Regions from separate parts of the Janthinobacterium sp. PSPC1-1 genome, predicted to be linked through region 2. Evidence: predicted binding sites of a transcription regulator. Region 2 holds the regulator's gene; each other region holds the start of a gene.
The links. Region 2 encodes HrcA, which represses chaperone genes, less so after heat shock. Its sites were predicted from a motif close to TTAGCACTCNNNNNNNNNGAGTGCTAA; they were not measured.
Positions count from the first base shown of each region.

Region 1 (10,150 bases), on a different contig from region 2:
GCGTGCGCGATGGCGACCTGCACCAGTTGCCGTCCCGCGCCGCGTCCACGCGCCTGCGGCGCCACATACACGCCCCACAGGCTGGCCTTGTCATGCACGACGGCGATCGGTTCGCGGCGCAGGCCGGCAATGGCGATCAATTGTTCCTCGTTGAAAGCGCCAAATATTATTTGGTGCGAGGTGGCGCGCAAGCGCTGGGCGATCTGTGCCAGCGGCAAGCCGCTTTCCGCTGCGTGCGTGGTGCAGAAGGCGGCGGGCAGTTCGGCGATGCCGGCCAGACGCAGCGCGCGGTAGGCGCTGGCGTCGTCTGGTGCAAGGAGGCGGACAGAGGTGGCGGGCATGTGGGCGAGTATCGGGCTTCGATGTCAGAAAGTAAACCTTGCGCTGCAACGCCAGCGTCCCTGGCCATCGCGCCCGCAGCCGGCCTGGGGCGTTATTGCGTGGCGATGCGCTGCATGGGCGCGTTGTCCTTGCGCCATTGTTCCAGGCTGATCAGGTCACCGTTGACGATATCGTCCACAAGGATGCGCTTGCCGTCGGGCGTGACGACAAAGCTTTCCCAGCGGTGGGCCGCGTCGGGCGTGCTTTCGAAAAAGCTCAGCTGATAGCAGGCGACGCCATCGACGAGGCGCGTTTCCGGCGACGTTTCCATCACGGCGCCGTGCGCGCGGCCGCCGGTAGCCTTTTCGATATGCGCCGACCAAGCCTTGATTTCCGGCAAAGCCATCAGCGCATCGACGGCGCGTGCGTTCTGCTCCTGCGCCGCCTGGCTGTTCGCGGCCGGGGCATTGCCGTCGTGCGGGGCGGACTGCTGGTGCAGGTAGAAAGCGCCGAGGCCGGCGGCCAGCAAGCCGGCCAGGATGCCGGCGATGATGGTGGTTTTGGAAGAAGAGGCGCGTGGCGGCATGATGGTGGCATGAGAAAGAAGGACGATGGCGGCCATGCTAAAGCAAAACGCGCAGGCCGGCAATCGCCGGGCTTGCCAACGGGCTTGCTAACGGGCTTGCCAAATGAATAGGCGAAAAAAAAGCCACCTTCCGTAGAAGATGGCTTTCGGGGCTGCCGTGCAGGCGCACGCAGCTTTTGGTCTGCCTGTCCTGTCCCGGCATAGGCATCCCCGCGTGCCGTCGCCTGCGCACGGGGATGCCGGGGTTACATCATGCCGTCCATGCCGCCCATGCCACCCATGCCGCCGCCCATGCCGCCGCCTGCTTTGTCGTCAGCGATTTCGCAGACCATGCAGTCGGTTGTCAGCATCAGCGAAGCGATCGAAGCGGCGTTTTGCAGCGCCGAACGAGTCACTTTGGCTGGGTCCAGGACGCCCATTTCGACCATGTCGCCATACGTGCCGTTGGCAGCGTTGTAGCCGTAGTTGCCCGTGCCAGCCAGTACGGCTGCCACGACGACCGAAGCTTCTTCGCCAGCGTTTTGCACGATCATGCGCAGTGGCTCTTCCATTGCGCGCAGGACGATCTTGATACCAGCGTCTTGATCAGGATTGTCGCCCTTGACCGTGATGTTGGCGCGTGCGCGCAGCAGGGCTACGCCGCCGCCTGGCACGATGCCTTCTTCCACGGCAGCGCGGGTAGCGTGCAGCGCATCTTCAACGCGGGCTTTCTTTTCTTTCATTTCGACTTCGGTGGCAGCGCCAACCTTGATCACGGCAACGCCGCCAGCCAGTTTGGCGACGCGCTCTTGCAGTTTTTCACGGTCGTAGTCCGAGGTCGCTTCTTCGATCTGTACACGCACTTGTTTCACGCGTGCTTCGATCGAGGCAGCTTCGCCGGCGCCATCGATGACGATGGTGTTTTCCTTGCCCACTTCGATGCGTTTCGCTTGGCCCAGTTCGGCCAGGGTCACTTTTTCCAGGGTCAGGCCGACTTCTTCAGCGATCACTTGGCCGCCGGTCAGGACAGCGATGTCTTCCAGCATGGCTTTGCGGCGGTCGCCGAAGCCAGGTGCTTTCACTGCGCAAGTTTTCAGGATGCCGCGGATGTTGTTCACAACCAGGGTCGCCAGCGCTTCGCCTTCGATGTCTTCTGCGATGATCAGCAGTGGACGGCCAGCTTTTGCGACTTGTTCCAGTACCGGCAGCAGGTCACGGATGTTCGAGATTTTCTTGTCGCACAGCAGGACGAATGGGCTGTCCAGGACGGCAACTTGTTTCTCTGGGTTGTTGATGAAGTAAGGCGACAGGTAGCCGCGGTCGAATTGCATGCCTTCAACGATGTCCAGCTCGTCGTTCAGCGACTTGCCGTCTTCCACGGTGATGACGCCTTCTTTGCCGACTTTTTCCATCGCTTCAGCGATACGCTCGCCGATCGAGTAGTCCGAGTTCGCCGAGATCGCGCCAACTTGGGCGATTTCTTTGGTCGTGGTGCAAGGACGGGCGATTTTCGCCAGTTCTTCGACGGTGGCAGCAACTGCTTTGTCGATACCGCGCTTCAGGTCCATCGGGTTCATGCCGGCGGCAACGAACTTCATGCCTTCGCGTACGATGGCTTGGGCCAGCACGGTGGCGGTGGTGGTGCCGTCGCCGGCGTTGTCACTGGTGCGGGAAGCAACTTCCTTGACCAACTGAGCACCCATGTTCATTTGCTTGTCTTTGAGTTCGATTTCTTTCGCTACCGATACGCCATCCTTGGTGACGGTAGGGGCGCCGAACGAGCGCTCCAGGACCACGTTGCGGCCTTTCGGGCCCAGCGTTACTTTGACTGCATTGGCGAGGATGTTGACGCCTTCGACCATCTTGGCGCGCGCTGCGTCGCCGAATATTACTTCTTTAGCTGCCATGTTCAATTCTCCTGAGTTTCGGGATGTGTCTGTCTACAACGTGGAAACAATTACTTGACGACGATCGCCATGATGTCTTCTTCGCGCATGACCATCAGCTCATCGCCGTCAACTTTGACGGTTTGGCCGGCGTACTTGCCGAACAGGACGCGGTCGCCCACTTTGACATCCAGAGGACGGACTTTGCCGTCGTCGAGAATCTTGCCATTGCCTACGGCAAGGACTTCGCCTTGATCCGGTTTTTCAGCAGCTGCATCAGGAATGATGAGGCCGGACGCAGTTTTGGTTTCCTGGTCGAGGCGTTTGACGATGACGCGATCGTTCAATGGGCGCAGATTCATACAAAACTCCTTAAAGTTCAATGGATAAGTGTTGCTAAATGAATACATGTCCGGCACAGCGCCAGACCTGCTTTCAGTGACCGCCGTTGAAAGCAGCCCGCAACGGTCAAGCAAACCCCATGTCATCTTGTCCTTGCCTGTATCCGGCAGTGGTGCATCGCGGCGTCGCCCGCCGCGTAGCGTTCCCTGCAGTGGTCTGGCAAGCACCATCAGTCCTGAGGATTGCTACGAAAGAGTTTGTTAGCACTCTCTACTAACGAGTGCTAATTATAGGGACGGTATGGGGCAACTTCAAGGGCTTATTCAAGAGGAACATATAGATAGATGCTGAGCAGAGCCTGCATCTACACAGGGTTTGCGCCAGCACAAGCCGCGTTCCCGGGCGTCAGCAACAGCAGCGACTCTAGCATGCCGCCCGGATGGGGGGCGTTCCTGTACGCGCAGGAAACAGAGTTTTACTATGAAATTTGATAAGATGATTGCAATTGCATATCAATATCGCCACATATCGCCACTTGCTCCAGAAAGAACGCCATGCCATTTCCTGTTTCCCGTCCCGTGCTGCGCCTGCTGGGCGCTACCGTCATCGGCCTCGCCTGCCTGGGCAATGCCGCCGCGCACACGCCCACCATCGTCGACGAGATCAGCGTGGCGACCCTGACACCGCTGGAAAAGAAAATGTTGCTGGGCGACTTGTTCAACGACCTCAACAAGGATGACGACGACCAGGAAGCGCACGTATGGGACAACGGCGGCGACAGTGGCGTGCTGGTGAAAGTCACGTATAACTTCAGCAACTCCGGCATGACGGAGCACAGTCTGAAGGCGCACGTCTGCCGCGACCTGAAATTCGTCGTCACGGCGGGCGGCAAGTCGCAAGACCTGAGCCGCCGCACCTGTTCGCAGAACAGCGGCAACTGGGATGTGCAGGGCAAGGACCCGGCGCCCGTCGTGTATCCGCCGTTCCTGTCCGACGTCACCATCGCCAAGCTTAATGCCAAGGAACAACAAGCCTTGCTGACGGCCGCCGTGCGCACCTTGAAAGATGAAGAGGATGGCAAGACGCGCCAGTGGAGCAACAAGGGCCTGGGCAATGCGGCGCCGCTGGCAGTGCGCCTGACGCCCTCGGGGACGGACGCCAAACCTGGCAGCTACCGCCGTACTTGCCGCGACTTGACGATGGTGCTTGACGGCAAGGGCGGACAGCAGACGCTGGTGCGCCGCTCTTGCGAAAATCGTTATGGCGGACTCGATATCGAAGCCGATTACGTCGACGAGTAAAATGCTGCCATCGCGGCGCTGGCAGATGCGCGCACTTGGCGAAAAGCGCCGGAAAAAGTGTGTATTGTCCGCCAACTGCCCTGCATTGATGTAAATATGTGTGACAGCGGCGTGATTCGATTGACGCCCATGGAGCGTCCGCCCTATAGTGGCGGGATGATTTCCGAATTCAACGAATTATCCGACAAGATAGGCCTGCTGGCCGAAATGACCCATGCGCTGCGCCGTGAAAACGCGCAATTGCGCAAGGCCAATGCCGCGCTGGCCGCCGAGAACGCCCTGTATGTGCAGCGCATGCGCGAGGCGCAGGAGCGGGTGGAAGCGTTGCTGGAAAAAATTCCCGAACTGGTGCAAGCCGGCCTGGAGCAAGCCGCTTCGGAAGCGGGAGCCTATATTGCCGAGAACGAGAAGGAAGCGTAATGCCGCGTGTCGATGTCAATATCATGGGCCAGTCCTACAGCATGGTGTGCCGCGACGGTGAAGAGCGCGCACTGCGCGAAGCGGCAATCTATCTCGATAGTAAAATGAAAGCCATCCGCGACGCGGGCAAGGTCAAGGGCAATGACCGCATCGCCGTGCTGGCCGCCTTGGGCGTGGCCGCCGAATTCCTCTCCGTGAAGTCGCCGCAAGGTCCGCTGTCGGAGCTGACGATACTCGAAGTGAAGCAGAAAATCTCGGCCATGCACACGGTATTGGACAGCGCATTGACGCCCCAGGAAAATCTTTTTTAAGCGGACACGGTACGATTTGTCTTTGCGATGCGCGACCAAAGGAGTAAACTTGGGTCTACCCTGCGGTGTTCGCGATTGCCATATATTCCTTGAACCATTTATGCGCATCGGTTGCGAATTTTGTTTGATGGGAGTGAGCGTCGCTCGTTCGACGAACCCGAAATTGAACTAACGTGACCACCTTGAACCGTTTGGTTCGGGATGCCGGCATAGCGGCACAGGCGGGGCCTAATTTGCATTGCATTTGTAAGTACAACTGAAAACGGTTGCCGCATCATGCGCAACCGTTTTTTTACGTCTGTCGCTTTCACACGGAGTCTAGATGAAACAATATTGGCTGATGAAATCCGAACCCGATGAAGTAAGCATCGACGACCTGATGGCAGCGCCGCAGCACACCATGCCCTGGTTTGGCGTGCGCAACTACCAGGCGCGCAACTTCATGCGCGATGGCATGCGGCCGGGCGATGGCGTGTTGTTTTATCATTCCAGCTGCCCGCAGCCGGGCGTGGCGGGCGTGGCCGAAGTGGCCAGCGGCGCGTATCCCGATCACAGCCAGTTTGAAGAGGGCGGCAAGTATTTCGATCCGAAGGCGACGCCTGAACAGCCGCGCTGGATCAGCGTCGACGTGCGGGGCGTAAAGAAGACGGCGCTGCTGCCCCTGTCCGAGATGCGCCAGATGCCGGAGCTGGAAGACATGCTGCTGTTGAAGAAGGGCAGCCGCCTGTCCATCACGCCCGTGACGCCGGCGCAATGGAAAGTGATTACAAGCAGGTTGAAGGCGTAGGGCGGCCGGTCAGGCGTCCGCTACGCGGGCCTTGGTGGGCGGGGTGCCCATCACCTGGCTTTTATACGCCCACACCAGCAGCGCGATGGCACCGACGATCATCGGCAGCGACAGCATCTGGCCCGATGTGATCGGTACGCCCAGCCAGACGACTTCCCAGTCCGGCGTGCGGAAGTATTCCGTGAAGAAACGCGCGCAGCCGTACAGCAGGGTGAACATGGCGCCCACGGCCATGCGCGGACGCTGCTTGCGCGCATACAGCCACAGGATGATGAATACCAAGATGCCGTCGACCAGCATCTGGTAGAGGGGCGACGGGTGCACGGGATACGGAATGCCTGGCCACTGCATGGCCCACGGCAGGGTTTCCGGGGCGATGCGGCCCGGCAGTTCGGCATTGATGAAGTTGCCCAGGCGGCCGGCGGCATAACCGAGCGGCACCAGTGGGGCGATGAAGTCGAGCACGTCGAACAGATTGCGGCCCGCCTTGCGGCTCCACAGATACATGGCCAGGATGACGCCCAGGAAGCCGCCATGGAAGGACATGCCGCCATGCCAGACCATGAAGATCTCGAGCGGATTGTGCATGAAGTATTCGGGGCGGTAGAACAGCACTTCGCCCAGGCGCCCGCCGATCACCACGCCCAGCATGCCGTAGAACAGCATGTCATCGAGGTCTTCCTTCTTCCAGCCCAGCACGGCGATATGCGGCTGCTTGATGCGCACTCGGCCCAGGATAATGAACAGGGCAAAGGCCAGCACATACATCAGGCCGTACCAGTGCACGGCGAGCGGGCCGATTTGTATGGCTATCGGGTCGGGCATCGGGTGTATCAGCATGGGGTTTCTTTCTTTGTTTAAAGCCAAGGTTGCGTAGTATGGGGGCGCTTGCGGTTTTTTGCCTTAGCGGCCACTTAATTTAATCGGCGGTCGCGCTGATCTGCTTGCGCAGCAGCGCCAGGAAACCCTGCAGCACGGCGGACGGATTGTCGCGGCGCCAGGCCAGGCCCGTTTCCACCAGCGGCGTGGCGTCCTGCAGCGGCCTGTATTCTACGCCCGGGCGCATCAGATTCGATACCGATTGTGGCACAAGCGCGATGCCCATGCCAGCCGAGACGAGGCTGACGATGGTTTGCATCTGGATCGCTTCCTGGCCGATCTGCGGCGTGATGCCGGCCGCGCGGAACACGCCGAGGATGGCGTCGTGCAGGGCGGGCGATATCGCGCGCGGGAAAATGATCAAAGGCAGGGGCGGCAAGTCGCGCAGGCGCACGGGGCCGGGCTTAGTCAATATGTCGAGGCCGGACGGCGCGGCCAGCACCAGCGGCTCGGCCAGTACGGGCAGGTAATCGAGGTCCCCTTTCGCCTTTTCGGGCAGGGGCGGGATCAACAGGCCCGCATCCGTGCGTCCGGCAAGCAATTCATCGAGCTGCAAATCGGAGGTGGCTTCCTGCAGCGCGATCTGCACCTGCGGATAGGCGCTCTGATAAGCGCGCAGCAGCGGTGGCAGCACGCTGTAGTCGGCCGAGGAAACGAAAGCCAGGCTCAGACGCCCCGCCTCGCCCTGCGCGGCCCGCCGTACCAGCGCGGGCAAATCGAGCGCCTGCGCCAGCAATCGGCGCGCCTCGGGCAGCAGGGCCGTGCCGGCCGGCGTCAGCTGCACCTCGCGCCGGGTGCGCACGAACAGGGGCGCGCCCAGCAGATCTTCCAGCGCCATGATGGTTTGCGACAGGGGCGGCTGCGTCATGTGCAGGCGCGCGGCGGCGCGGCCGAAGTGCAATTCCTCGGCAACGGTGACAAAGTAGCGCAGCTGGCGCAGTTCGAGATTCATATGTGTTTCCATGCGGATTGATTGCTGTGATATGCAAAACGACTCACAGACATGTGCATCATATATTTGACAGTGGGGCGCGCACAAGGCAATCTGACGTACCCCCACTGCATGCAGGGTTTTGTTGAAAATCCGCGCAGTCAGGCATCAATCATCCTTGGAAGGACCCCATCATGCCGCAATACCGCTCCCGCACCACCACCCACGGCCGCAACATGGCTGGCGCCCGCGCCCTGTGGCGCGCCACCGGCATGAAGGATGGCGACTTCGACAAGCCGATCATCGCCGTCGTCAACTCGTTTACCCAGTTCGTGCCCGGTCACGTGCACCTGAAAGACCTGGGTCAGATGGTGGCGCGCGAAATCGAGGCGGCCGGCGGCGTGGCCAAGGAATTCAATACCATCGCCGTCGATGACGGCATCGCCATGGGCCACGGCGGCATGCTGTATTCGCTGCCCTCGCGCGACCTGATCGCCGACTCCGTCGAATACATGGTCAACGCCCACTGCGCCGACGCCATGGTGTGCATCTCGAACTGCGACAAGATCACGCCGGGCATGCTGATGGCCGCCATGCGCATCAACATCCCCGTCGTGTTTATTTCCGGCGGGCCGATGGAAGCGGGCAAGGTCGTCAAGGTGGTCAACGGCACGCAGAAGATCATCAAGCTCGATCTGGTCGACGCCATGATCAAGGCGGGCGACAGCAGCGTGTCCGACGCCGACGTGGCGGAAATCGAACGTTCGGCCTGCCCGACCTGCGGTTCCTGCTCCGGCATGTTTACGGCCAACTCGATGAACTGCCTGACCGAGGCGCTGGGCCTGGCCCTGCCCGGCAACGGCACGATCCTGGCCACGCACTCGGACCGCCAGCAACTGTTCCTGCGCGCGGGTCGTCTGATCGTCGAACTGGCCAAGCGCCACTACGAGCAGGATGACTACTCGGTGCTGCCACGCTCGATCGCCACCAAGGCGGCCTTCGAAAACGCCATGGCGCTCGACGTCTCCATGGGCGGCTCGACCAACACCGTGCTGCACTTGCTGGCCGCCGCGCACGAGGCGGAAGTGGAATTCACGATGGCCGACATCGACCGCATCTCGCGCAAGGTACCGTGCCTGTGCAAGGTCGCGCCGATGACGGACAAATACCATATCGAAGACGTGCACCGCGCGGGCGGCATCGTGGGGATTCTGGGCGAACTGGCACGCGCCGGCCTGCTCAACACCACTTTACCGACCATCCACGCGCCGACCCTGGCCGACGCCATCGCGCAAAACGACATCATGTGCACGGACAATCCGGCCGTGCATGAACTGTTCCGCGCCGCGCCGGGCGGCGTGCCGACGCAGACGGCGTTTTCGCAGTCGGAGCGTTTTGCTGCCGTCGACATGGACCGTGCCACCGGCTGCATCCGCGACAAGGCCCACGCGTACTCGCAGGATGGCGGCCTGGCCGTCTTGTACGGCAACCTGGCCGAAAAGGGCTGCATCGTCAAGACGGCCGGCGTGGATGAAAGCATTTTGAAATTCTCGGGCAAGGCGCGCGTGTTCGAAAGCCAGGATACCGCTGTTGAAGCAATTTTGGCCGATACCGTGCATGAGGGCGACGTCGTCATCATCCGCTACGAAGGCCCGAAAGGCGGCCCCGGCATGCAGGAAATGCTGTATCCGACCTCGTACATCAAATCCAAGGGCCTGGGCAAGGCGTGCGCGCTGTTCACGGACGGGCGCTTCTCGGGCGGCTCCTCGGGCCTGGTGATCGGCCATGCTTCGCCGGAAGCGGCCGAAGGCGGCGCCATCGGCCTGGTGGAAGAGGGCGACTTCATCGACATCGACATCCCCGAGCGCAGCATCAACCTGCGCGTGACGGATGCCGAGCTGGCCGCGCGCCGCGCCGCCATGGAAGCGAAGGGCGACGATGCCTGGCTGCCCGTCAAGCGCGAGCGCTACGTGTCGCAGGCGCTGCAGGCGTATGCGGCGCTGACGACGTCGGCCGACCGCGGCGCCGTGCGTGACCTGTCGCAGCTGAAAAAGCAGAAACGCTGATTTGTTGTATAAGTGCGACGGCCGGCCCCGTTTGACCGCGCGGGGCCGCCTGGCGTTACATCGCCTTACAAACAACATGGTCATGCGTGCGCAGATGGGGCAGAATATGAGTGCCTAATCGCTACTACATTGCGTTACTACATTGAAACGCTTGATCTGGGCTCGTGGTGCATCTGCGGAAACACAGTAAAATGCCGCAGGAAGTAACTTTGGAGAAAAGACAATGAAACGTTTTATGTTGGTGAGTGTATTGACCGTATCGGCTCTGGCATCGCAAGCAGCGTTGGCCAATCCGGACCTGGCGAAAGCAAAAAACTGCATGGCTTGCCACGCGGTGAGCA
Region 1 is NZ_JAFCWP010000008.1:14,866-25,015, reverse strand. Features, by position in the region: gene ACP7EG_RS22275 (GNAT family N-acetyltransferase) at 1-341, opposite strand, end outside; gene ACP7EG_RS22270 (hypothetical protein) at 434-943, opposite strand; gene groL (chaperonin GroEL) at 1,153-2,793, opposite strand; gene groES (co-chaperone GroES) at 2,844-3,134, opposite strand; gene ACP7EG_RS22255 (hypothetical protein) at 3,669-4,415, shown strand; gene ACP7EG_RS22250 (DUF904 domain-containing protein) at 4,572-4,835, shown strand; gene ACP7EG_RS22245 (cell division protein ZapA) at 4,835-5,146, shown strand; RNA gene ssrS (6S RNA) at 5,201-5,378, shown strand; gene ACP7EG_RS22235 (EVE domain-containing protein) at 5,469-5,933, shown strand; gene lgt (prolipoprotein diacylglyceryl transferase) at 5,943-6,773, opposite strand; gene ACP7EG_RS22225 (LysR family transcriptional regulator) at 6,853-7,764, opposite strand; gene ilvD (dihydroxy-acid dehydratase) at 7,938-9,809, shown strand; gene ACP7EG_RS22215 (c-type cytochrome) at 10,033-10,150, shown strand, end outside.
Region 1: a site for HrcA is predicted at 3,375-3,401, ahead of groES (co-chaperone GroES). Genes of this name have one in related genera too.

Region 2 (10,150 bases):
TATACCCACACCAGGAGACACCGAGTGACCACGCAAACTACTATTCCGACCGTTCCACTGTTGATCAACGGCGAGTGGGTTGAATCCCAAACCACCGTCTGGCGCGACGTCGTCAACCCGGCCACGCAGGAAGTGCTGGCGCGTGTGCCGTTTGCCACGCCCGATGAAGTCAATGCCGCCATCGCCTCGGCCCAGCGCGCCTTCAAAACCTGGCGCAAGACGCCGATCGGCGCCCGCGCGCGCATTTTCCTCAAATTGCAGCAACTGATCCGCGAAAACATGGCCGACCTGGCCGCCACCTTGACGATGGAACAGGGCAAGACCCTGCTCGACGCGGAAGGCGACGTGTTCCGCGGCCTGGAAGTGGTCGAGCATGCCGCCAATATCGGCACCCTGCAGATGGGCGAATACGCGCAAAACGTGGCCGGCGGCGTCGACACCTACAGCGTGATGCAGCCGCTGGGCGTGTGCGCCGGCATTACCCCGTTCAACTTCCCCGCCATGATCCCCCTGTGGATGTTCCCGATGGCGATTGCCTGCGGCAATACCTTCGTGTTGAAGCCATCGGAGCAAGATCCCCTGGTGACGGAAAAACTCGTGCGTCTGGCCCTGCAAGCGGGCATCCCGGCTGGCGTGCTGAACGTCATTCACGGCGGCGAAGACGTGGTCAACGCCCTGTGCGACCATCCAGACATCAAGGCCATCTCGTTCGTGGGATCGAGCAAAGTGGGCACGCATGTGTACCAGCGCGCCAGCCTGAACGGCAAGCGCGCGCAATGCATGATGGGCGCCAAGAACCACGCCGTCGTCTTGCCTGACGCCAATAAAGAACAGACGCTGAACCAGTTGCTGGGCGCCGGTTTCGGCGCGGCCGGCCAGCGCTGTATGGCCGCGTCTGTCGCCGTGCTGGTGGGGGCGGCGCGCGAGTGGCTGCCGGAGTTGTCTGCCAAGGCGCAAACCCTGACGGTCGGTGCGGGCAAGGATAATCCGGACCTGGGCCCCGTGATTTCCTGCGCGGCGAAAGAGCGCGTCTTCAGCCTGGTCGCCAAGGGCATCGAACAGGGCGCCGTGCTGACCCTCGATGGCCGCGACGTGAAGGTCGATGGCTATCCGAACGGTAACTTCGTCGGCCCGACGATTCTCTCCGGCGTGAAACCCGGCATGGTCGTGTATGACCAGGAAATCTTTGGCCCGGTATTGATCGTCGTCGAAGTCGACACGCTCGATGAAGCGATTGCCCTGGTGAACGCGAATCCGAACGGCAATGGCACGGCGCTGTTCACGCAAAGCGGCGCGGCCGCACGTTATTTCCAGGAAGAAATCGACGTGGGCCAGGTCGGCATCAACGTGCCCATTCCCGTGCCCGTCCCCCTGTTCAGCTTTACGGGTTCGCGCGGCTCCAAGCTGGGCGACCTGGGTCCGTTCGGCAAGCAAGTCGTGCTGTTCTACACGCAGACGCAAACGATTACCCAGCGCTGGTTCACGGACGCGGCCTCGGTGGGCAAGGTCAACACCACCATCAGCCTCAAGTAAGGAGCCGGCATGGACTTTGAATTGAGCGACGAGCAGCGCCAGTTTCAGCAGGCGGCGCGCGCGTTTGCCGAAGGCGAACTGGCGCCGCACGCGGCGCATTGGGATGCGGAATCGATCTTCCCCGTGGAAACCATTGCCAAGGCGGGTGAGATGGGCTTTTGCGGCCTGTACACGCCGCAGCGCTGGGGCGGCCTGGGCCTGTCGCGCCAGGATGCGGCCATCGTCTTCGAGGAGCTGGCCGGCGGCTGCACCTCCACCACGGCCTACATCACCATTCACAACATGGCCACCTGGATGCTGTCGCGCTGGGGCCAGGAAGCCCTGTGCGACGAGTGGGTGCCGGCTATGGCCGCCGGTCAGAAGCTGGCCAGCTATTGCCTGACGGAACCGCAGTCGGGTTCCGACGCGGCGTCCTTGCGCACGAAAGCCGTCAAGGATGGCGACTTTTATGTGCTGGACGGCACGAAAGCGTTTATCTCCGGCGCGGGCCAGACGGACATGCTGATCGTCATGGCGCGCACGGGCGGCGAAGGCGCGGCCGGGATTTCCGCGTTTGCCGTGCCGGCGAATTTGCCCGGCATCGTGTATGGCAAGAAAGAAGAAAAGATGGGCTGGAACAGCCAGCCCACGCGCATCATCAGCTTCGACCAGGTGAAAGTGCCTGTTGGCAACTTGCTGGGCGCGGAAGGCGAAGGCTTTGCCATCGCCATGAAGGGCATCGATGGCGGGCGCATCAACATCGCCGTATGCTCGGTGGGCACGGCGCAAGCGGCCCTCACGCGGGCGCAGGCGTACATGAAGGAGCGCACGCAGTTCGGCCGCGAGCTGGCGCAATTCCAGGCCTTGCAATTCAAGCTGGCCGACATGCTGACGGAGCTGGTGGCGGCGCGCCAGATGGTGCGCCTGGCGGCCTGGAAACTGGACCAGGAAAGCCCGGACGCCACCGCGTATTGCGCCATGGCCAAGCGTTTCGCCACGGATGCGGGTTTTAATGTCGCCAATGATGCGTTGCAATTGCACGGCGGCTACGGCTACATCCGCGAGTACCCGCTTGAGCGCCACGTGCGCGACACGCGCGTGCATCAGATCCTGGAAGGGACGAATGAAATCATGCGCCTGATCGTCGCGCGAGCGATTTTGAAAGACGGCGCCACGGAGACCTTACGATGAGCAAAGTGTATACCAATCTGCTGCTGGAACGCCGTGGCCACACGGCCCTGGTGACCCTCGACAACCCGCCCGCCCACACGTGGACCCTGGCCAGCCTGAACGCGCTGACGCAGCTGGTGGCCGACCTGAATGCCGACCCGGACGTGTATGCGCTGGTGATCACGGGCGGCGGCGCCAAGTTCTTCTCGGCGGGAGCCGATCTGAAAGTGTTTGCCGACGGTAACAAGGACACGGCGTTCGCCATGGCAGCCGCGTTTGGCGAGGCGTTCGAGGCGCTGTCCGCGTTTCGCGGCGTCAGCATCGCCGCCATCAATGGCTATGCCATGGGCGGCGGGCTCGAATGCGCGCTCGCTTGCGACATCCGCATCGCCGAAGAACACGCACAGATGGCCTTGCCGGAAGCGTCCGTCGGCTTGCTGCCGTGCGCGGGCGGCACGCAGCATTTGCCGTGGCTGGTGGGCGAAGGCTGGGCCAAGCGCATGATTTTATGTGGCGAAAGAGTTGATGCGGCCAAGGCCCTGGCCATCGGCCTGGTCGAGGAAGTTGTGCCTACCGGCAAGGCCGCCGCCACGGCGCTGGCGCTGGCCGCCAAGGTGGCGCGCCAGAGCCCCAGCAGCGTGACGGCGTGCAAGACCCTGATCCAGGGCGCGCGCAGCCATCCGCTGGTCAATTCCCTGCCCGACGAACGCACCCTGTTCCTGGGCCTGTTCGATACGCAAGACCAGAAAGAGGGCGTGCAAGCGTTCCTGGAAAAACGTCCGGCGGAGTGGCGCAATGGCTGAAACCTTGGTTGAGACCGTCAAGATAGAAGAACGCGACTGCCCCGGCGGCATGAAGCTGGGCGTCATCACCCTCGACGCACCGAAGTCCCTGCACGCGCTGACCTTGGAGATGATCCGCGCCATCGACAGCGCGCTGGTGCGCTGGGCCGGTGACGATGCCATCGCCTGCGTGGTGCTGCAGTCGTCGACCGACAAGGCCTTCTGTGCCGGCGGCGACGTGCGCAGCTTGCGCACTGCCGTGGTCGAGCAGCCGGGCGTCGTACCGAATCCGCAGGCGCTCGCTTTCTTTGCCGAGGAATACCGGCTCGACCACCGCATCCATACGTATGTGAAACCGCTGCTGGTGTGGGGCGGCGGCATCGTCATGGGCGGCGGTCTGGGCCTGATGGCCGGTGCCAGCCACAAAGTGGTGACGGAAAGCACGCGTATCGCCATGCCGGAAATTACGATCGGCCTGTTCCCGGACGTGGGCGGCAGCTGGTTCCTGGGCCGCATGCCGGGGCGCAGCGGCTTGTTCCTGGGCTTGACGGGCGCGCCTATGAACGCGGCCGACGCGCTGTTTGCGGGCCTCGGTGATTATTTCCTGCGCCAGGAAGAGCGCGCCATGGTGCTCGACGCGCTGGCGCTGGCGCAATGGCAAGTGGATGCGCCCGCGAACCACCAGCAGCTGAGCCGTTTGCTGCGTGGCTTCTCGGCCCCGGCGTCCATGCTGCCCGTCTCCGAAGTGCGCGCCAACTTCGACGCCATCGCCGCCTTGACGCAAGCGCCCACTCTGCCCGAAGTGGTGGCCGCCATTGCCGCGTATGACGGGGATTCGGCCTGGCTGCAAAAGGCGGCCCATACACTGGGCAAGGGCGCGCCCACTTCGGCCGCCCTGGTGTGGGCCATGCGTGAGCGCACTCTTCACCTGAGTTTGGCGCAAGTGTTCCAGCTGGAACTCATTGTTGCCGTGCAATGCTGCGCCCACGCGGACTTCAGCGAAGGCGTACGTGCCTTGTTGATCGACAAGGACAATGCGCCGCAATGGCAGCCGGCCAGCCTGGCGGAGGTCGGCGACACGTATCTCAATGAATATTTCACGGCGCCGTGGAGCACGCATCCGCTGGCCGACCTACCCATTTAAACATTTAAGTAGTGCATAAAAATGCTCAGGGCTAGGCGCCTTGCCGAAGGCAGTACGACCAGTACGACTAGGCAAGGCAACAACGCCATGGGCTTTTTTAGGCGCTACAGGAGACATTATATGCAACATATCGCTTTTATCGGCCTGGGCAACATGGGCGCGCCGATGGCCCGCAACCTGGTGGCCGCTGGCTTCCACGTCTCCGTGTTCGACCTGGCACCAGCGGCAGTGGCGTCGCTGGTCGAAGCAGGCGCTACGGCGGCAGCATCCGCCAGCGCAGCCGTGCAGACGGCCGATGCCGTCATCACCATGCTGCCAGCCAACAAGCACGTGCAGGAACTGTACCTGGCCGCCGGCGGCGTGCTCGACTCGGCCAAGCCCGGCGCCCTGTTCATCGATTGCAGCACCATCGCCGCCGATGTGGCGCGCCAGGTGGCGCAGGCAGCCAGCGAGCGTGGCTTTGCCATGATCGATGCGCCCGTCTCGGGCGGCACGGCAGGCGCGGCGGCCGGCACCCTGACCTTCATCGTCGGTGGCAGCGTAGCGGCCTTGCAGCAGGCGCGTCCCCTGCTGGAAAAGATGGGCAAGAACATCTTCCATGCGGGCGAGGCGGGCGCGGGCCAGGTGGCGAAGATTTGCAACAACATGCTGCTGGGCATTTTGATGGCCGGTACGGCCGAGGCGCTGAACCTGGGCGTGGCGCATGGCCTGGACCCGAAAGTGTTGTCCGACATCATGGCCAAGAGCTCGGGCCGCAACTGGACCCTGGAAGTGTACAACCCGTGGCCGGGCGTCATGGAGGGCACGCCCGCGTCGCGCAATTACACGGGCGGCTTCGGCACGGCGCTGATGCTGAAAGACCTGGGCCTGGCGCAGCAGTCGGCCTTGTCGGCAAACGCGCCCACGCCACTGGGCGGCCTGGTGCGCCAGCTGTACCAGATGCATGCGCAAGCCGGTTATGCGCAGCAGGATTTCTCCAGCATCGTGCACATGCTGCAGCCTGGTTTGCAAACGCCTGCCGCCTGAGAAATTTTGGGCAAAAAAAAGCCCGCTGGTAAAAGCGGGCTAAATCCAATTCTTGGAAGAGTTGGAGGAGACAGATGCATTATGCTGCATCGCCACATATAACTCCAATTTATCTTTGGAATATCAATTATATATTTACGTGATATCTCTTCCCAGTAGCCGCATGGCGGCTACCGTTCCCGTAACTCAGACCGGATTACAGGCGATCTGTACGTTGGTGACGTTGGCGCTGCCCATGGTGCCAGCGCCTGTGCCTGGCTGTACGACGCACAGCAGCCCCTTCGGCTGGGTGGAGACGCCGACGCCATAGGTGGTGCCATCGGCGACAGCGCCGTTCAAGGTAAAGGTCTTGACATCCTTGGCCACTATGGTTGTTACATTACCGTTAATCAGCACCAAGCCGTCTACCGTCAGACCAGAAATCGTGCCGCTCACGCTATACGTATTTTGTGAACAAGAAACAGCGGCGCTGATGTTGATGTAATGGCCAGCCGAACCGGAGCCGCCACTGATGCTGCAAGTCATATGGGCCGGTTGTTGCTTGAAGGTGATGTTGTAGTCGGTGCCATAGTCGATGCGCTTTTTAAAGGTAAACGAGGTCTGGCCGGCTGCAATCGGCAGCTCTTCTCCGCTATTGGCCAGGATCAGGCCATTATTGTTCAAGTTGCTGACGGTGCCGCTGACATCATACGATGCCTTGCCGCCGCAAGCGGCCAGTCCCAGGGTCAGCAGCAGCGCGGCGAGTGGGCGCAGGCAGGATAACTTCATGTATTTCTCCAAAAATTAGGTGACGGATCGCAAGGATTACTGCGGCGTGCAGTCGAGTGTGGCCGCGGTCGTGAGGGCAGAGCCCATCGTGCCGACCGTATCGCTGCCGTCGGCACTGGTGGAACCCTGGAAGCGGCACTTCAGACCCGTTGGCTGAGGAGGCAGTATGGAAATAATGTATGGGTAGCCGTCAGGTACCGAATCGAATTTGTAGGAGTCGGTGCCAGCCAGGGGGCTAATGCCGTTGGGGCCCATCACCAGGCGCAAGCCGCCAGCGGTCAGGCCCGTGATCTTGCCGCTCAGCGGGTAGGTGTTGGTCGTGCAGCTCACCACGGTCGTGCTCACGGAATAGCTCGTTGCCTTGCCGCTGCCATTGGTAATGCTGCAAACGGCGCCTTTTGGCTGTTCCGCGATGGTGATATCGTAGCGGTCATCGGTCTTGACCAGCTTGGTGAAAACAAAGGAGGACTGGCCCGCAGGAACGGACAAGCGTTCGCCATCATTCAGCAGAATCAGGCCATCCTTTGCCAGATTGGAGACTTGGCCACTCAGATACAGGTTGCCGCCGCTGCCGCCGCAAGCTGCCAGTGTGACGGCGCAAGCCGCCGCCAGCATCGAGCGCAGGTACAAATTTTTCATACATTCTCCAAAACGAATTAGGTTGGGTAGCGCAACGCGGACGCTGGCGCCGCATTGGAATGGCGCCTATTTTAGTCTATCTGGCAAGCCGAATGATCTTGCCTTGTATCACCCTGTAACAATTTTTCGCCGGGAAGCGCTGGCCCGGCCCCATTTCACGGGACGCAGCCAAGCCGGCGGCGGCGATCGGTGCGACAATACATGCAGCCTGCGCATCGTGGCGCGGCATCCACCGTGAGTCCCATGTCCCTTGCCCCTGTAAAACCCGCTGTGCCGCCCAAGGCCATCCTGTTCGATCTCGACGATACCTTGTGGCCCATCGCGCCCGTGATTGCCGCCGCCGAAACCCTGCTGCACGACTGGCTGGCCACGCATGCGCCCAGGGTGGCGCAGCAGTTTTCCATCGAGGTGCTGCGCCAGCACCGCCTGGCCATGCTCAATGCGCAACCGCATTTCCATGGCAACCTGATCGAGTTGCGCCGCGCCGGCCTGCTGGCCGCCTTCGAGACCGCCGGCGAGGATGCCGCCCTGGTCGAGCAGGCCATCGTGCACTTCCTGGCCGCGCGCAACCGCGTCCAGCCCTATGACGACGTCTTGCCTGGCCTGGCCTGGATGCGCCAGCGCATGCTGCTCGGCTCCATCTCGAATGGCAATGCGGACCTTGAAATTATCGGCCTGGCGCAGCATTTCAAGGTGTCCATCGCCGCCAGCGAGTTCGGCGTGGCCAAGCCCGATGCCAGCATCTTCCTGGCCGGCTGCGCCGCGCTGGGCGTGGCGCCGAGCGAGGCCGTGTATGTCGGCGACGATTTGTATTTCGACGTGACGGGAGCGCAAGGCGCGGGCATGCGTGCCGTCTGGATGAACCGCAAGGGCAGCGACGCCCACCTGGCCGCCGGTGTGCAGCCCGACGCCATCTGTGCCAACTTTGACGAGTTGCTGCTGTGGCTGCAGGGGCAACTGGAAGATTGATCGCCGCCGGACGGGCGAACGTGCATAATAGGTGCTGTTACTGCACGTTCGGCCGCTGTCGTTGCCGCTTGATTAACAATATGCTTGTTTAAAGAATATTTGCTTACCTGAGACACCATGCAACTCGATACACGTGCCCAAACACTGCTGAAAGCCCTGGTCGAGCGCTATATCGCCGACGGCCTGCCGGTTGGTTCGCGCGCCCTGTCGAAAATTTCCGGCCTGGACCTGTCGCCAGCCACCATCCGCAACATCATGGCTGATCTGGAAGAACTCGGTTATGTGTCCAGTCCGCACACCTCGGCCGGACGCATCCCCACGCCGCGCGGCTACCGCATCTTTGTCGACACCTTGCTGACCGTCCGGCATCTGGACGAGCACCTGGTGGAATCGCGCATGCGCCTGCAGACGCCGCAGCCGCAGAAAACCATCGCCAACGCGGCGCAGATGCTGTCGTCGCTGTCGCAGTTTGCCGGCGTCGTGCTCAGTCCGCGCCGCGAATCCGTGTTCCAGCAAATTGAATTTCTGCGCCTGTCCGAAAAGCGCATCCTGCTCGTCATCGTTGCCCCGGGCGGCGACGTGCAGAACCGTTTATTGCTGACGGAGGCTGATTACACGCCGGCGCAACTGGTGCAATCGGCCAATTACATCAACCAGAACTATGGCGGCCTGTCGTTCGATGCCGTGCGCGTGCGCCTGCGGGGCGAACTGCGCCAGCTGCGCGACGACATGGGCAGCCTGATGCAGGCGGCCGTGGAAGCGGGCAGCGAAGCGATGGCCGACCATAGCGACGACATGGTAATTTCCGGCGAACGCAACTTGCTCAGCGTGAGCGATCTGTCATCGAATATGCATTCGCTGCGCCAGATGTTCGACATGTTCGAGCAAAAAACGGGCTTGATGCAGCTGCTCGACGTGTCGAGCAAGGCGACGGGCGTGCAGATTTTCATCGGCGGCGAATCGAACCTGGTGCCGATGGATGAGATGAGCGTGGTGACGGCGCCGTATGAAGTCAACGGCAAGATCGTGGGAACGTTGGGGGTGATCGGACCGACGCGCATGGCCTACGAGCGCGTCATTCCGATCGTCGATATCACGGCTAAATTACTCTCTAGCGCACTCAGCCATCATTGATGCAGCTCCATGCTGCGCCAGCCGCCCCGTGGGAGCGGCCGGCAAGCGTCAGGCGGCTTTATGCGGGCAAGCCGTCTTGATGCAGTTGCCGTAGATGGCCAGGGCGTGTTCGGCGATCTTGAAGCCGCGCTCTTCAGCCACTTTTTGCTGGCGGATTTCGATCTCTTCGTCGAAGAATTCTTCGACCCGGCCACAGTCGAGGCACACCAGGTGGTCGTGGTGCGATCCTTCGTTGAGTTCGAAAATTGCCTTGCCGGTTTCAAAATGGTTGCGGTTCAGCAAGCCTGCCTGTTCAAACTGCGTCAGGACACGGTAGACAGTTGCCAAACCGACATCCATATTGTCGGCCAGCAGAATTTTATAGACATCTTCTGCTGTCAGGTGGCGTACCGGGCTACTCTGGAAGATATCGAGTATCTTCAGGCGTGGCAGGGTGGCTTTCAGACCGCTTGCCTTGAGATCACTAGGATTGTTACTCATGTTTGTTGCTCGTATGTGGGTCAGGTGCTTTATCATATAGCGTTTTGTCGGGGAGTGCCAAAATATGCATTTTTTTGGCAGGCCGGTCACTCCTGGCGTTTTGTTCATCCAATTGAGGTCATTTATGCGCGTAACACCGGCTGTATTGCCATCTCTCTGGCACCGTATTTCATTTCGAGCACCAGTCGTGGCAGGCATGGTCTGTGTCGCGCTGGTCATGTCCGGCTGCGCCAGCCGCGGCATCCTTGGCGAAAAGCCGGCAGCCAGCCAAAAAGAAGGCAAGGAAGTGGTCCCTGAGCAGGGCGCACAAACGACCACCATTACGCCGCTGCAAAAATTCATGTGGTTTTTCTCGCCGTATCGTCCTGACATTCAACAAGGCAACTTTGTCTCCGAAGAGATGCTGGCCCAGTTGAAAGTGGGCATGACGCGCGACCAGGTACGTTTCGTCCTCGGCACCTCGCTGCTGACCGACATTTTCCATGCCGACCGCTGGGATTATCCATTCCGCCTGGCCCGGGGCAGT
Region 2 is NZ_JAFCWP010000003.1:497,322-507,471, reverse strand. Features, by position in the region: gene ACP7EG_RS13375 (CoA-acylating methylmalonate-semialdehyde dehydrogenase) at 25-1,533, shown strand; gene ACP7EG_RS13370 (acyl-CoA dehydrogenase family protein) at 1,543-2,703, shown strand; gene ACP7EG_RS13365 (enoyl-CoA hydratase) at 2,700-3,485, shown strand; gene ACP7EG_RS13360 (enoyl-CoA hydratase/isomerase family protein) at 3,478-4,608, shown strand; gene mmsB (3-hydroxyisobutyrate dehydrogenase) at 4,630-5,634, shown strand; gene ACP7EG_RS13350 (hypothetical protein) at 5,821-6,402, opposite strand; gene ACP7EG_RS13345 (hypothetical protein) at 6,439-7,041, opposite strand; gene ACP7EG_RS13340 (HAD family hydrolase) at 7,285-8,010, shown strand; gene hrcA (heat-inducible transcriptional repressor HrcA) at 8,128-9,144, shown strand; gene fur (ferric iron uptake transcriptional regulator) at 9,193-9,624, opposite strand; gene ACP7EG_RS13325 (outer membrane protein assembly factor BamE) at 9,821-10,150, shown strand, end outside.

Region 3 (10,150 bases), on a different contig from region 2:
AAATGGTCTGGCCGAAGAAATCCGTTTTGAGTTTGCTGCGCAGCAAGGGCCAGTCCGTTTGCTTGCCATGCAGCGCATAGTAGCCGCCCGCGATGGCGCCGCCCGAGACGCCGGAGATGGCCGAGGCGCCGCTGACGAGGCCGAACTCTTCCAGCTGCTCCAGCGAGGCGGCCGAGAAATTGGCGGCGCGGCTGCCGCCGCCGGACAGGGCGATGCCGATGAAGTGGTCGTTGGGCATCGGATTCTGGATGCGTGCCTTGGGCGCATCGATGCGCAGGCGTGGGGTTTCCTGCACGGCAAACGTGCGGTTTTCGACGCCGCTGTTGGGGCGCAGGGCGAGTACCGTGCAGCCGCTCAGCAGTGCTACGAGGACAAAGGGTGCGAACAAGCGTGGATGCATGCGTGATCTGTGCGTAGTCAGGGGTTGGGATACGGACGGAAACGTGTGCGATTCTAACAAACTTGCCTATGCTCATGCATAGAGTTGCACCGCGAGGATGGCCGCGTTGTAGCCGGCGTGCGCCAGCATGGGCGCCAGCAGCGAACGGCTGCGTTCATAGGCGGCGCCCGCGCACAGGCCCAGCACGAAGACGGGCAGCATGGAGACAGGCGGATGCACGATGGCAAAGATGGCCGCGCTGATGCCGATCGCCTGCCAGGCGGGCAGCGAGCGGCGCAGGCCGCCCTGGATCAGGCCACGGAAAATGAATTCCTCGCACAGGGGCGCGGCCAGCAGCGTCAATCCTGCCAGCCAGATTCCGTCCCAACCCGCCCCTGTCGCCAGCGGCGCGCGCGCAGCTGACCAGCCGTTGGCTTGCACGATGGCCAGGTAGCCGATGCCGAAGAGGGCCGCCAGCAGCGCGCCTGCCACACCCCGGCGCCACGCTTGCCGGCCTGGCCCGATGCGCGGCACGTCTGCCGTCTTGCTGCGCCAGTAGACGAGGCGCACCAGGATATAGGTGAGCGCGCCCGCGCTGCCGAAGGCGATGGCCACGTGCGCCAGCGTTGCGCCGGCCGCGTCCTTGAGCAGGAGCAAGGCCAGTGTCTGCAGGATAAAAAACAGCATGGCGGCGATCAAGCCATCCGAGGCCGACACCCTGGCCGGCGGCGAGGCGGCCGGATCGAGCAGGTACGGCAGCTCGTCGCGCGCCTTTTGCCACAGTGCCAGGGCCAGCGCCAGCGTCAGCACGACAAACACCAGTTGCTGCACCACGCTGCCGGCCGCCAGCGCGGCGAGGTACAAGCCGGTGAGCAGCAAATACAGGTACATATAGGTGGGGCGTATCTTCGCCGTCGCTTCGGTGGCCAGCGGGTCGCTGGCAAACACCCCCAGCGCCACGGCGATCATCGAATACAGGGGAATGCCGGCCAGGGCCAGCAGCATCAGTCTCGCCATGTCCCAGCGCCATGCGGGCAGCCAGGCCAGCGCCGCGCCAAACAGGATGAGGGGATACAGCAGGGCCAGCACGGCCCACAATTGCGCCTTTTGCCGCAGCGCCTGCTCAACGGAAACGGGAAACGTGTACAGCAGCCACAGCGCGCCGCCTTCCTTGTTCAGGGTCTGGAAGGCCGACATCATCAGCACATAGCTGCCGAGGAAAAAGCCGGTCGATGCCAGCAGGGCGGGGCTGGCCAGCAGCGTGTGCAGGTCGCGCGCCTGGCCCGAAAAAAGAGCCTGGCCGCCGAGGATCAGCAGCGGCATCAGCAGCGTTTGCACCATGAAATTACGGTCGCGCATCAGCAGGGTCAATTCGCGGCGCTGGATCACCGTGCCGATGCGGGCGCGCCACCGGCCAGCGGGCAGCGCCGCCGGGGAACGCTTGCGGCTGGCTTCGCGCTGGCCCGCGCCCACCACGCCGTGGCGCAACTGGCGGCGCAGTATCGCCATGCCCAGCCACATCAACAGCAGCACTTGCGCCAGCAGCAGGCAGGCCGGCAGCAGCGCGGCCGCCAGGCTGGCGGCATTGAGCACGCGCACCAGCAGGCCGGGCGGCGTCCAGCTGCTCCAGGCGGGCATGGCCGCGGCCCAGCCATGGGCAAAGCCGCCCGCGCCCATGCCAAAGGACATGCCCATATACATGGGAAATACCCCGGCCACCGACAGCAGCGCCTGCAGGTTGCCCAGCCGTGCCGGACTGAGCGACAGGCGCAGGCCCGTATCGACCAGGGTGCGCAGCATGGCCGCCAGGGCCAGCAGCAGCAGGCTGGCCGCCAGTCCGGACAGCGGAGAAAACCAGCCCTGGCCCGAATACCAGGCGATCATGGTGGTGCTGGGCCACAAGGCCAGCAGGCCGGCCGGATTGACGAGCGTGCGTTCGAGCACGCGCGCCCACAGCAGCGTGGTTTTGTCGACCGGCAAGGTGACCAGCCATTCCAGGTCCCAGTCCGGTTTCGACAGCTCGCCCATGCCTAGCGGCAACAACACGCTGACCAGCCACAACAGCATCAATTGCAGGGCCAGGCCGCCTGCCAGCGCCGTACTGAACGGGTGCCCGATGAATTCGGCGATGACGGGTGCCAGCAGGCGTTCTCCCGCCTGCATGCTGCCTTGCGCCTGGCAGGCGGCCACCTGGTCGAGCAGGCAATGCATGTTGAGTACGCCATGGCGCGCGATAGTGCCGAAGGAAAACAGCATGGGCAGGAACAGCAGCACGCCCAGCAGCCAGCGGCCCCGTTTCTTGCCCGGCGTGGCGGGGCGGCCCTGCGGGGGCTTCTTGAAGGCGAGTCCGCGGCCGCTGACGTTGAGCAGGCGCTGCAGGCGCAAGCGGGTCAGCAGCCAGATGGCGCGCCAGGCGGTGAGCGGCGCCGGCGTCATGCGGCGCCCGTTTCATCGGTAAGCTGCAGGAAGAGTTCTTCCAGGCTGCCGTCGCTGGACAGTTGCCGGCGAATTTCGTCCAGGCTGCCCGTGGCCGCCAGCGCGCCGCGGTGGATGATGGCCACGCGGCTGCACAGCTTTTCCGCCATGTCGAGCAAATGCGTGGAAACGAAGATGGTGGTGCCGGCGGCGGCGATGCGCAGCAGCCGTTCCTGTACTTCGCGCGAGGCGCGCGGGTCCAGGCCGTTGATCGGTTCATCGAGGATCAGCACGGCCGGATCGTGGATCAGCGCGCAGGCCAGGCCCAGTTTTTTCTTCATGCCCAGCGAATAATTGACGGCGAAATCCTCGCCCGCTTCGTCCAGGCCGAATTCCGTCAACAGACGCGTCGCGCGTTCGGCCGCATCCGCGCGTGAAAAACCATGCATTTCGGCGACGAATTGCAGGATTTCACGGCCCCGCAAATAATCGTAAAAGATCGGGGTGTCGGGCAGGTAGCCCACCTTGCGCTTCACGGCGGCACCCTCGCGGTGGCAATCGAGGCCATCGACCAGCACGCGGCCGCTGCTGGGCACCAGGATGCCCATCAGCATGCGGATGGTGGTGGTCTTGCCGGCGCCATTCGGTCCCAGGAAGCCGAAGACTTCTCCCTTCCCCACCTGCAAGGTGAGCGGGTGGACGGCGTCGAAGGTACCGTAGCGTTTGGACAAACCCTGGAATGCGATCATCGTGTGCCCTGCAAGAATGTTAACAATGGCAAGATGATAGCGTGCTATCCAGACGTGGTCGATTTATGGGCGTTCCAGCGCGCCCTGCGTGATTTTTACCTTGACCCGATACGCGGGTTCGGCCGCGTTGAGGGCGGGCGGCGTGGCCGGGTCGACGTCGAGCAAGGTGAACGTCAGGTGGTTGACGCTGACGGAGCTGGCGGCGCCGGGCATGGACTCGGACAGCACGATGTCGGTGGCGCCTGCGCTGTTGAGCAAACTGAAACTGTAGCTGACGTAGCCTTTCCACACGCACACGGCGCCCTTGCGGCAGCGGCTGTCGTTGACACGCTCGAGTTTCAGGGTATCGGTGGCCGTGATGGCCACTTGCTGGCCCGGCGAGAGCACGTGGGTGACGCTGCGCGGCGTGTTTTCCGCGTCGCCGGCGCTGCCGGCCGCGCCGCAGCCAGCCAGCACGGTCAGGCAGGCGATGAGCAGGGGCAGCAGCAAGGTACGATAAGAGCGGCTCAGGTAAGGCATGTTTTTCCTTTCAGGTAGAACGTCCCGGGTGTGCTTGTTCACACGTGGGATAAAATAATGGTAACAAAATGATATTTTCTCGGCGCACTATTGGCGTGCTGCCGATGAATTGATGCGCCGGCCACGCGGCGCGCCGATTACTGCGTAGAATGGCTGTTTTGAAAATCAGGAAACAACCATGAAAAAAACTGCCCTGGCGAAAAGCGATGCCAAGAAACTGATGGGAAAGATGAATGTTCCCGGCGCCGGTGCATTCGGTAAGGAAGCGGTGGTCGTCGACCGCCGCGAGCAGCGCAAGCGCGATCAGGCCCTGGGCCTGGTGCCATTCGCCGTCAAGCTGAACAGCGATCTGGTGTTGCAATTGCAGACCCTGGCCAAGGAGCGCGATGCGGATCTGAATGAATTGGTCGCCGAGCTGATCACCAAGGGCTTGGCTGCAGCATAAGGGCTGACAATGTTTATCTGTTGATAAATATCATTTGTAAAACTAAAAGGCGCCTTGCGGCGCCTTTTGCATTGCGGCATTGCTTGTACTTACACCCAGGCGGCCAGCGCGCCCTTCATTTTTTTCAGCGCCGCCACTTCGATCTGGCGGATGCGTTCGGCCGATACGCCGAACTCTTCTGCCAAAGCGTGCAGGGTGGCGCCGGAACCGTCGTCGTTGGCCAGCCAGCGCGCTTCGATGATGCGGCGCGAACGGGCGTCCAGCTTGGACAGTGCTGTTTCCAGGCCTTCCGATTGCAGACGTGTCACTTGTTCCGCTTCCAGCACCTTGGTCGGCTCGCTTTGCTCCGACGACAGGTAGGCGATCGGCGAAAACTTGTCGTCTTCATCGTCGGTCGGCGATTCCAGTGCAATGTCGCGGCCGCTCAAGCGCGTTTCCATTTCGATCACTTCTTCGCGTTTCACGTCGAGCAGCTTGGCCAGCGCATCGATCTGCTTCGGCGTCATCGCATCGAGGCCCGTCTTGTGGCTGCGCAGGTTGAAGAACAGCTTGCGCTGTGCCTTCGTCGTCGCGACCTTGACCAGGCGCCAGTTTTTCAGGATGTACTCGTGCATCTCGGCTTTCACCCAGTGCATGGCGTACGATACCAGGCGCACGCCCTGGTCCGGATCGAAGCGTTTCACGGCTTTCATCAAGCCGATATTGCCTTCCTGAATCAGGTCGGCGTGCGGCAAGCCATAGCCCAGGTAGCCGCGGGCAATCGAGACCACCAGGCGCAGGTGCGACAGCACCAGTTCTTGCGCGGCGGCCAGGTCATTTTTTTCGCGCAGGCGTGTTGCCAGCGAAATTTCTTCATCGTGGGTCAACATGGGCAGGCGGTTCACGGCCGAGATATAGGCGTCAATATTGCCCAGATTGCCAGTGAACCCGAGGCCCAGCGCATTACTTTTGGTCGGAACCAATGCGGATGTTGCGGACATCATAGTCATGTTTTCTCCCTCGTAGTCTTGCTTTGTTCCAGTTGGCCATGTCACGCGACGTGGCCCGATTGTCTGTTCGTTTTGCGTATGCGGTCTTGCACTTGCAGATCGCGGCACCATCTTCATTTGGCGTCCATGGCGGTTCTGCTGTTGGTATGTCCCTATATTAGCACTCTCTGCTTGAGAGTGCCAATCAGCACATTTAATCGTCCTGATAGCCTAAATGCTATGGCGAATGAATGCTTGATAAATGTGTATGAACGGTGATCTGAACAGCGCTGCAGGCCGCTTCACGACAACGTAGCCAGTCTACGGCCTCTGGCTGAAGCGAACCTTAAGAATACTTGCTAAATATCAAGATAACAGCATTGTGGTGACGCATGGCGGCACCTGGGGCGCCGCCATGGGAGGGAGGAAAGGTCAGTTCAGGCGCGCCAGGTGGCGCTGCACGCAGAGGAAGGCGCCGATCAGGCCCAGGCCGGCGCTGACGGCCAGCAAGCCGGCCATTGGCAGCGGCGCCAGCGGCACCAGCTGGAATTCGGACGCGTACAGGCGGGCAAACTCGGCAATCGCGGTATTCAGTGGTTGCAAGGCCAGCGCCACGGCGCCCAGGGCCAGCGCACCGGCGCACAGGCCCAGCAGGGCGCCCGTGTAATAGAAGGGGCGGTGGATGAAGGTGTCGGTGGCGCCGATCAATTTCGAGATGCTGATTTCATCGCGCTGCTGCATCACCTGCAGGCGGATGGTATTGAAGACCACGGCGATCACGGCCACGCCCAGGGTGATGGCCAGCAGCAGCAGCACCAGGCGCAGCACGCCCAGCAGGGCCGCCAGGCGCTTGACCCAGGCCGAATCGACTTGCGCCGATTCCACGAATGGCAGGTGGCGCAGCTGCTCCGCCACCGCATCGACATCCTGCGCTTCGCTGGCGCTGCTGAACGCATCGAGTTTCAGTACATAGCTGTCGGGCAGGGGATTGTCGCCCAGGGTGCTGAGCACGTCGGCCAGGCCGTTCTTGTTTTTCAGGGTGTCGAGCGCCTGTTCGCGCGGGATGAAGACGATCTTCGCCTTTTGCGCGCCGACGACCTTGCGCATGGCGCCCGCCAGGGCCACGGCTTGCTCGCGCGGCGTGTCGATCTTCAGGAAAACGCTGATTTCCGGGTCGACCGACATCTGTTCCGACATGGGGCGCACATTGTCGAGCATGGTCAAGCCGGCGAACGGCAGCGACAGGGCGATGGCGACGACGAGCACGTTCAACAGGAAGCCGCCTGGCGACTTGCGCAAATGGATCAGCGCCGAACCGAGCGCGAAGCGGTGTTGACGGAACCAGCCTCTCATGCCTGTTCTCCCTGCACATCGTCGGGGCCGGGGGAGGGCGCAAAATCGGGATCGGGCGGCGCGAAGACGGGCGCCTGCGTGGCCTTGTCGATGGCGACTAATTGGCCGTTTTTCAGGTGGATCACGCGGGCGGCGGCGTCGAGCATCTGTTCGTCATGGCTGGAAATGAGGCAGGTCACGCCCACCGAATGAAACGCTTTCAGGGCGTCGAGCACCTTGTTGGCGCTGGCGCGGTCCAGGTTGGCCGTCGGTTCATCGGCCAGGATGATCTGCGGCCGGTTGACGATGGCGCGTGCGATCGATACGCGCTGCTGTTCCCCACCCGACAGCGACAGGGGACGCGCCATGGCGCGGTCCAGCAATCCCACTTTGTCGAGGGCGGCGCGCGCGCGCTGCTCGGCGGCAACTTTATGCGCACCGACGACGAGCAGCGGCAGCATGACGTTGGCCAGGATGGAGCGGTCGTTCAGTAATTTTTGCTGCTGGAAGATCAGGCCCATGTTGCGGCGCAAAAAGGGCACGCCGGCCGGCTTGATCTTCGCCATGTCCTGGCCATTGACGATCAGCTTGCCCGACGTGGGGCGTTCCATGGCGGCGATCATTTTCAGCAGGGTGGACTTGCCGGCGCCGGACGGGCCGGCCAGAAAGACCAGCTCGCCTTTGGCAATGCTCAGCGAAATGTCGCTGAGGGCCACGGCATCGGAGGAGTATTGCTTGGAGACGTGCTGAAATTCAATCATGTATAGGCTTATCCGAGCAGCGCTTCGACAAATTCGGCAGCCACGAAAGGCTGCAAGTCTTCAATTTTCTCACCGATGCCGATGAAATACACGGGGACGGGGCGTACGCGGGCAATCGCCGCCAGCACGCCGCCCTTGGCGGTACCATCGAGCTTGGTAATCACCAGGCCGCTCAACTGCAGTGCATCGTCAAAGGCTTTCACTTGCGTCAAGGCGTTCTGGCCCGTGTTGCCGTCGATGACGAGCAGGGTTTCATGCGGCGCGCCTTCCATGCCCTTGCCGATCACGCGCTTGATTTTCTTCAATTCTTCCATCAGGTGCAACTGCGTCGGCAAGCGGCCCGCCGTGTCGACCATGACCACGTCGATACCGCGCGCTTTTGCCGATTGCACGGAATCGTAGGCCACGGCGGCCGGGTCGCCCGATTCCTGCGAGATGACGGTGACGTTGTTGCGCTCGCCCCAGACCATCAGCTGCTCGCGCGCGGCGGCGCGGAAGGTGTCGCCCGCAGCCAGCAGCACGGACTGGTTATTCGACTGCATGTGCTTGGCCAGCTTGCCGATGGTGGTGGTCTTGCCGGCGCCATTCACGCCCGAAATCATCATCACCAGCGGCTTGTGGCGGCCCAGCTCGAAGCGCTTTTCCAGCGGCGAGAGCAGGTCGATCAGCAGCACTTTCAGCGCGGCCTTGACGGCGGCGGCGTCGAGCAGCTTGTCTTCCTTGACCTTTTTCTTCAATTCCGTGAGCAGGAATTCGGTGGCGTCGATGCCCGCGTCGGACATCAGCAGCGCCGCCTCCAGCTCTTCGTACAGGGCGTCGTCGATCTTCGCGCCGACGAACAGCACGGACAAGGTGTTCGAGGTTTTCGACAGGCCGGCCTTCAGGCGCGTCATCCACGATTTTTTCTCGGGTTCGGCAGCGACGATCACGGGCACGAGCTCGGCCGGCGCGCCGCTCAGGGGCTTAGCGGCAGGCTGCGGGGCAGGCGACGTGGCGGCAGGAAGGACGAGGGGCTCGGCTGGCGCAGCCTCGGGAGCGATGGGTTTTTTCTTGAAGAAACTAAACATGGATGTGTGGTGGCGGGTGCTGACCTAAGGCCCGGCGGCGCCGGACACTGTGTTACAGGCTATTCTACCAGAGCGCGCCCGGCCCTTCATGCTTTACTGTTCGATTGGCAACATTGCGCGGCTATCCACGGAGATCGCCGCAGTTGCCGCGCTTTCCAGCCGGTTCAGTGGGTTTGCAGGGCCAGCGCCTGATGGCGGCGGCGCCAGTCAGCGATGCTTTCCTCGACTTGCCGCAAGTCCAGCACATGCAGGAACGCCGGCGGCTGCTTGGTCAGCACGGGACTGCGTCCGCCAGCCCACAATTCCATGTCTGGCGGCAAGCTCGCATGCAACTGCTGCAGGCTGTCGCGCGTCTGCCGTTGCTTGCTGGCGCTGGAAAACGACAGCGCCACGATGTCGGCACGCTGCGCGCGGGCCGCCGCGACGATGTCCGCCAGCGGCGTTTCCACCCCCAGCGACATGCAATGGGCGCCGGCCGCCGCGCACAGCGCCTCGGCCATCAGCAGCCCCAGGCCATGCCGCTCCTGCGGCAAGGTACTGAGGACGATACGCGGCGTGCGCGTCGACGGGCTGCTTGCCTGCGGCAGGGAAAAAATGGCATGGCGCATCACCGTTTGCAAGGTTTCGCTATACAGATGCTCTTCATACACGGCCAGGTCGCCGCAAGCCCACGCTTCGCCCACCATGCCCGTCAGGGGCGCGATGACGTCGATGGTGAACGCTTTCAAGCCCAGCACGGCCAGCGCCTGGCGCAGGGCGTCGCCCAATTCCGCCATCTGGTGGCCACGGCACAGGGCCAGGTAGTGTTCGAGCTGGGGGGGACGGGTTGACGGCGCCACGCTGCCGGCGCTGGCCAGCTGCTGCAGTTGCAAGGTGCTGTGTTGCATGATTTTGCCCGGACGAAATCCGAGGTCCAGCAGGCGCTTGACCATACGCAACTTCTGCACTTGCTCGGCCGGGTAGCTGCGCTCGCCAAAGGCGTCGCGCTGGGGCTGGGGAAAGGCGTAGCGGCGCTCCCAGACACGCAAGGTTTCCTTGGCCAGCCCCGTATCGCGCTCGACATCGCTGATGCTGAAGGCGGAAGGGGGGTGCAGCGGTTGCAAATCAGTATCCATACAGGGGGCTTGCTCGCATGCCAAAAGAACGTGGGATGCATTTTACGCCTTCCATCGCCCCGGACCAAATAGCTGAATCCGATTGAAACTTGCCTGCGTATAAGTTTGTGAGCGGCTCGCGCCCTCATTGACATAGATCAATATTTGACTGACTATGCAGAAAACTTAATTTGTCCAGGACAAACATGAAACGGATACAGTCATGAAGATCGCCGTCGTCGGAGCAGGAATTGCCGGTTTGTCGTGTGCCTATCGCCTGGCGCAAGCGGGCCAGGACGTCACCTTGTACGAGGCGGGTGACTATTTCGGCGGTCACAGCCATACGGTGGACGTCACGCTCGATGGTGTTACGCATGGCGTCGACACGGGTTTTCTCGTGTTCAACCACGCCACCTACCCG
Region 3 is NZ_JAFCWP010000007.1:67,540-77,689, reverse strand. Features, by position in the region: gene ACP7EG_RS21215 (patatin-like phospholipase family protein) at 1-400, opposite strand, end outside; gene ACP7EG_RS21210 (CPBP family intramembrane glutamic endopeptidase) at 473-2,815, opposite strand; gene ACP7EG_RS21205 (ABC transporter ATP-binding protein) at 2,812-3,543, opposite strand; gene ACP7EG_RS21200 (hypothetical protein) at 3,607-4,062, opposite strand; gene ACP7EG_RS21195 (hypothetical protein) at 4,241-4,507, shown strand; gene rpoH (RNA polymerase sigma factor RpoH) at 4,597-5,490, opposite strand; gene ftsX (permease-like cell division protein FtsX) at 5,908-6,828, opposite strand; gene ACP7EG_RS21180 (cell division ATP-binding protein FtsE) at 6,825-7,568, opposite strand; gene ftsY (signal recognition particle-docking protein FtsY) at 7,577-8,635, opposite strand; gene ACP7EG_RS21170 (MerR family transcriptional regulator) at 8,800-9,738, opposite strand; gene ACP7EG_RS21165 (NAD(P)/FAD-dependent oxidoreductase) at 9,953-10,150, shown strand, end outside.
Region 3: a site for HrcA is predicted at 5,654-5,680, ahead of rpoH (RNA polymerase sigma factor RpoH). Genes of this name have one in related genera too.